Regions from separate parts of the Parabacteroides sp. 20_3 genome, predicted to be linked through region 2. Evidence: riboswitches for the same ligand, from Rfam matches in the RefSeq annotation. Region 2 holds a riboswitch; the other holds the start of a gene.
The links. A riboswitch is a leader RNA that binds a small molecule or an ion and turns the genes downstream of it on or off. The one in region 2 is predicted to bind cobalamin.

Region 1: it holds a riboswitch for cobalamin, as region 2 does, so the genes downstream of both, ACESPU_RS04035 (ABC transporter substrate-binding protein) here and ACESPU_RS17000 (putative transporter) in region 2, are expected to answer to the same signal.

Annotation. Positions count from the first base shown of each region.
Region 1 is NZ_CAXSNO010000002.1:46,178-49,610, reverse strand. Features, by position in the region: gene ACESPU_RS04045 (hypothetical protein) at 1-284, shown strand, start outside; gene ACESPU_RS04040 (precorrin-2 C(20)-methyltransferase) at 333-1,037, opposite strand; cobalamin riboswitch at 1,104-1,303, shown strand; gene ACESPU_RS04035 (ABC transporter substrate-binding protein) at 1,366-2,529, shown strand; gene ACESPU_RS04030 (iron ABC transporter permease) at 2,539-3,433, shown strand, end outside.
Region 2 is NZ_CAXSNO010000008.1:255,968-259,400, forward strand. Features, by position in the region: gene ACESPU_RS16995 (acyl-CoA carboxylase subunit beta) at 1-1,412, shown strand, start outside; cobalamin riboswitch at 1,570-1,771, shown strand; gene ACESPU_RS17000 (putative transporter) at 2,071-3,433, shown strand, end outside.

The sequences.
Region 1 (3,433 bases), on a different contig from region 2:
ATCAACAGGCATTACTGGATGACGTTGCCCAAGCCTATACGGTATACGCTCCGGAAGAAGCAGAGTCTATCTTCAACCGGGGAAACCAAGCGATCGAGGATATCAAAGGACATGTATCGGGTATTCGCTACAACGCTTGTAAAATGCGTGAGGCGAACCGTAAAGTAAGCGAGTTGGAAGATATGCACGCAAAAGCGATCATGTATCATAATTCAGTGAAACCTTATATGGATACACTTCGTTTCCATATCGATCAGCTTAAGCATATATTGCATGTAGCGTAATAAGATGGGCTGTCCGGGTTTGGTTACTCTCCGGGCAGCCTTCTTCTTTTAGCGAGGTTGGATAATCAGTAGGGAGAAATAGGGGAAATCCTTGGAATGTATAGTGGTGATATCAGTAGTATAATATTCTTTTCCTGTTCCAACATTCTCGAAATAATGAAAAACCGCCTTATCCGCATACTGCCGGATACAAGTATGAATAGCCTCTTGGCAACCCGGTAATTTCATGATGACGATGATCATTCCATTTTCTATTTTTGCCGAAAGTTCATCGAACGACGCAGTCCCGGGGATTACGTTAATTTGCTCCTCTTGTTTTACGATATGTATCCCGGCCAAGGCACCTGCCGCTATAAATGCCGGAATTCCTGCGATTCGATCGACCGGGATTCCTGCTTCCTCGAATTTATCGTATACATATTGTATAGATGAATAAAAACCAGCGTCTCCCTCGGCGACGATCACGATTTGTTTTCCTTTCAAATATTCAGCTTGGGCATCCAGAAACAATTCGTTATAAGCGTTTAACGCATCTGTCCGTTCCTTACTCATTGGCAAAATAAACGGATGGATCAAGGATTCGTCTACCTCAATAGCTTTCAATATATCCGTCGCCCGAGATATGATTCCATGCTTGCCTTGTGTAGCAGGACAATAGATAATATCAGCCTTTTGTAATGTTTTAAGCCCTTTCAGCGTAATTAATTCCGGATCACCGGGACCTAATGAGACGAAGTGAATAGGATGATTCATGTGTATCTGTTTTTATTTGAAACGCAAAAGTCCTTAAAATTGCGGATGTATACAAATATTCTTACTACTTTTGTCGCTGTAATAGGCTCCGCTTATCTCTTTTTCCGGGAGGCGGATTAAAAGGGAACCGGGTGAGAATCCCGGACAGACCACGCTGCTGTGAACTTCTAAACATTCGGACAATACCTTGGCCACTGGTTTCGTAATCGGGAAGGCGTCCAGAATGGAAGTAAGTCAGAAGACCTGCCGGTTCATAAATAAATGTTGCTGTCCCGTGGAGCAGGACGAGAGTAACTGTCAATGATCAACTGTCAATTAAACAAGGATTATGAATAAGTTTATAGCGGGTGGATGCTTGCTTTTATCGGTATTGACTTTATCATGTACTTCAGGTATCCGTGAAAAAGGAGAAATAGGGAAGACGGCTTCCGTAGAGCAATCCGCATTCTCGCAAGAGCAGGTTAAGCCTTTATACGCCCAAGGATTCAAGCTTACCTATGCGGATCAATATGTCTTGGCTGATATTCAAGATCCTCAAAACGAGGAAAGCACCACGTTTCATTATGCGTTCGTAAAAAGAGGTTCGAAACCCACGGGGATTCCCGTTGATTATACGATGATAGAGCTTCCTATCCGAAGCGTTATCTGTATGACTTCCCTGCAATTATCGAATTTTATTAAATTGGGTGCCTTGGATAAGGTCGTTGGGATTACCAGTACACGGCATTTGTTCAATAAAGAGATGAACGAACGCCTGAAAGAAGGTAAAACCGCAAAGATCGGTATAGAGGGAAATTTCGATAACGAGGTTATCATGAGTATGAATCCTGATTTGATCCTTGTATCGCCATTCAAGCGGGGAGGCTATGAGACGCTGAAAGACGTGGGTATCCCCTTGATTCCCCATTTGGGTTATAAGGAGACTACGCCATTGGGACAAGCTGAATGGATCAAGTTCATAGGCTTGTTGTTAGGGGTAGAGAAAGAGGGCAATGAGCGTTTTGCCGCCATTGAGAAGAGGTATAATGAATTAAAGGAACTTACGGCGGATGGCAAGGTTAAAAAATGTCCGATCGTTTTTAGTGGCGAGTTACGGGGTGGAAACTGGTATGCCGTAGGAGGAAAGAGTTTCTTGGCACAGCTTTTCAAGGATGCCGGCGCTGATTATTTCTTGAAAGACGATGAGCGATCCGGTGGTGTTACATTAGACTTCGAGACGGTCTATAACCAAGCGGACGATGCTGATTTCTGGCGTATCGTGAATAGTTTCCCGGGAACGTTTAGCTATGAGGCATTGAAAGAGCAAGATCCTCGTTATGCGGATTTCCGTGCGTTCCGGGAGAAAGGGATTATCTATTGTAATATGAAGAACACGCCGTTTTATGAGAGTATGCCGACAGAACCGGAGATCGTCCTAGCGGATTTGCTTCATATCTTTCATCCGGATTTATTACCGGATCATGAGCCGGTCTATTATTCTCGACTTAAATAAGGAACGCTGATGAGACATTCAAATACCCTATGGATGCTGGCGATTGTCACGGCTATTTTTGTTCTAATCTTTTTGAATTTGGTGTTGGGGTCAGTCTCTATTCCTCTTCAATCGGTTTGGCATATTATCTGGAATTCAGGAAATGAGCCTATTACATGGCAGAATATTATCTGGAAATCCCGACTACCACAGGCATTGACAGCGTTGGTAGCGGGAGCAGGCTTATCCATCAGCGGCTTACAGATGCAAACCGTTTTCCGTAATCCATTGGCCGGACCTTCGGTCTTAGGTATCAGTTCGGGAGCGAGCATGGGTGTCGCTTTCGTGGTGTTGTTAAGCGGTAGTTTAGGGGGCGTTGCCTTGAGTAAACTTGGTTTTATGGGGGAGATCGCCTTATCGATAGCGGCCGTGATCGGTTCCTTATCCGTGATGGCGCTGATCGTGTATGTTTCCCAAAAGGTAAAAGGAAATGTCACGTTGTTGATTATCGGTGTGATGATCGGTTACGTGGCAAACGCCGTGATCGGTGTACTTAAATTCTTTAGCGTCGAGGAGGATATCCGTGCATACGTGATTTGGGGATTGGGTAGTTTCGCCCGTGTTTCCGGTAATCAGATGACGTTGTTCGTGATTCTTATGACAGTCTTGATCCCTCTCTCGTTCCTGCTTATCAAGACCATGAACTTGATGCTTCTTGGGGATAGCTACGCACGCAATTTGGGACTTAATATCAAGCGGGCCCGTTTGTTGGTTATCACCTCGGCCGGGGTCCTTACGGCGATTGTCACGGCTTATTGCGGACCTATTATCTTCTTGGGGCTAGCCGTTCCGCATTTATGCCGGGCCATATTTCAAACTTCCGACCATCGGATTTTAATGCCTGCGGTCTTATTCGCCGGTGCGG
Region 2 (3,433 bases):
TCGAGATGCTGTTGGATAAAGGGACTTTCAATGAGCTGGATAAATTCGTGGTGCATCGGTGTACAAACTTCGGGATGGATAAGAATAAGATTCCCGGTGATGGAATGGTAAGTGGTTATGGAAAGATCGATGGTCGTTTGGTATTTGTTTACGCTTATGATTTTACCGCATACGGTGGGACCTTGAGTGCCACGAATGCCGCTAAGATCGTGAAAGTGCAACAATTAGCCTTAAAGAACGGAGCGCCGATCATCGCCTTGAATGACTCGGGGGGTGCCCGGATTCAAGAAGGGGTGAATAGCTTGGCTGGTTATGCTTCTATCTTTTACCAAAATACGATGGCCTCGGGAGTCGTTCCCCAATTATCGGCTATTTTGGGGCCTTGTGCGGGGGGCGCTTGTTATTCCCCGGCTTTGACCGATTTTATTTTTATGGTCAAAGAGCAAAGTCATATGTTTATCACGGGGCCGGATGTCGTAAAGGCGGTGACTCACGAGGTGATCGATAAGGAAGAGCTGGGCGGGGCGCAGGTACATAGCGGAAAAAGCGGGGTCGCACATTTTGTGTGTGATACGGAAGAGGAGACTTTGATGAGTATCCGGGAACTTCTGAGTTTCCTGCCTTCTAATAATATGGAAGACGCTCCAGTTATAGCTTGTGCTGACGATGTGCGTCGGGTAGAAGAGTCGTTGCAGCATGTGATTCCGGAAGATCCTAATGTCCCTTATGACATCAAGGATATTATAGAGCCGATAGTGGATAATCATTACTTTTTCGAGGTTATGCCTCATTTCGCTCGCAATATTGTAGTGGGATTCGCTCGTTTGGGAGGCCGTACCATAGGTATCGTAGGGAACCAACCTGCCTTTTTAGCGGGAGTCTTGGATATCGATGCTTCTGATAAGGCCGCACGTTTCATTCGCTTCTGCGATTGCTTCAATATTCCATTGATCACGTTCGAGGATGTGCCGGGCTTCTTGCCGGGCTGTACGCAAGAACATGCGGGAATTATACGCCACGGGGCAAAAATTGTCTACGCTTATGCGGAGGCCACGGTTCCCAAAATCACGTTGATTACCCGGAAGGCTTACGGGGGAGCCTATATCGTAATGGCAAGTAAGCCTACCGGTGCCGATATAAACTTGGCATATCCGATGGCTGAGATTGCGGTGATGGGGGCTGAAGGTGCCGTGAATATATTATACCGGAAAGCCAACGATGAGGAGAAGAAACAAGCAATTCGTGAATACACCGAGAAATTCTCAAATCCTTACCGGGCAGCCGAGCAAGGATTTATAGATGAAGTCATACAACCTAGAGACACACGTTTTAAATTGATTCAGGCGTTGGAAATGGCGAAAAATAAGAGCCAGAGTAATCCTCCTAAAAAACATGGAAATATTCCCTTGTAGTAATTATTATTTAAGGAAAATCAAAGCCTCTTCCTGTCGGGAGGATAGCTTAGAGGTTAAAAGATCCCGGTTCAATTGTTTTGTCCCGGGATTTTTTTATTTGGATAATAAAAGTAAACAAAAAAGCGAAAAGATATGATATATACGGAAAACATGCTATCTTTGTTCCCGAATCGGTTCCGCATATACCATTCGGGTATGTGGATTAAAAGGGAATCGGGTGTAAATCCCGGACAGTCCCGCTGCTGTGAAGCTCCGAAGAACATCTTGAAACAACACTATCGCCACTGGTTCTAGCGACCGGGAAGGCTTCAAGATGGGAGTCAGTCAGAAGACCTGCCATTCATTAAAGGCTGTTTTTGCTCGAGGGATTAGGAAAGCAGTACGAAAAGATAAGCAATATCTTAAAAGGAACAAAGACGTATGAAAAGGATCTGTTCGCACTGTCGTGCGACATTTGAATGGCCGGTAACCCTTTTGCCGGAAGAGGAAAGTTTGTCTAAATTATCAGCATAAGAAATAGAAAATATATTAGTAAATGTTGTTAGAATGGATGCCAGATTAAACTGGGATACTAAATGTTCAATATGTGTATCTCTGCCGAAGTGATTCGCCAGAGGTACTTTTTTATCTTAAATTAATATATACATGAATAGATATGGAATGGATTAATGAATTGTTATGGGGAGAAGGGGTAGGGCATTCTATCCTTTTGTTATCCGTTGTGATCGCTCTGGGGATCCAGCTTGGTAAACTGAAGCTATTCGGTATCTCTTTAGGGATTACCATGGTACTGTTTGTCGGGATCTTTCTCGGGCATTTCGGTTTTACGGCGAATCCGTCGGTCGTTCATTTTTTTAGAGAGTTTGGTTTGATCTTATTTGTTTACTCGGTAGGTATGCAAGTAGGCCCCGGATTTTTCTCTTCGTTTCGAAAGGGAGGGATCACGTTGAATATGCTTGCTTGCGGTATTGTTTTTCTAGGGGTGATTACTGCCTTGATTATACATTATATTACAGGCATTCCTATACCGACAATGGTAGGTATCTTATCCGGAGCAGTGACGAATACACCGGGATTGGGCGCTGCTCAACAGGCTTATTCAGATATGACGGGGATCTCGGATGAAACGATCGCTTTAGGATATGCGGTTGCCTATCCGTTAGGTGTGATCGGCATTATCTTGTCGATGATTTTTATCCGTTATGTTTTCCGTATCTCTTTTGCGAAGGAGACGGAACAATTGGAAGAAGAGACGGATACGGAATCGGGAGGAGAGGCTGTACCTATCTCTTTGGTGGTGAAGAATCCGGCGATTTTTGGTCGTAGCGTAAGTGAGCTATCTAAATTGTTGGAACACCGTGAATTTGTTATTTCCCGTATTTTACGTAACGATACGAATCGGATAGAGATCGTGGCGGGGAACACGGTATTGAATGGGGATGATAAGATTTTTGTTATTACCGCAGAGCATGACGTGGAGGCGATAAAGACTTTTATCGGTCAAGAAATACAGATGGATCGTAAGCAATGGATTCCGGCGGAAAGCCAGTTTATCAGCCGGCGTATTTTGGTTACCCGGTCTGAAATCAACGGTAAGCAATTAGGGGCTTTGCAGTTACGCCGTTTACATGGAATTAACGTGACTCGGATCAATCGTGCGGGGCTGGAGTTGGTAGCTACTCCTAATCTGGTCTTGCAAATAGGCGACCGGGTGACAGTGGTCGGTAGTGAATTGGCGGTGGAGAAAGTTGCCGAGACGCTGGGTAATTCAATGAAACGCTTGAATGAACCTAATTTGGTGACTATTTTTGTTGGTATAGTTTTGGGTATTATCGTGGGAAGTCTTCCTATTAGTTTTCCGGGTATTCCTCAACCGGTGAAATTAGGATTAGCGGGAGGTCCGTTGATCGTTGCGATATTGATAAGCCGGTTCGGTTATCGTTATAAATTGGTTACTTATACCACGCAAAGTTCTAATTTACTATTGAGGGAATTAGGAATCACGTTGTTTCTCGCCT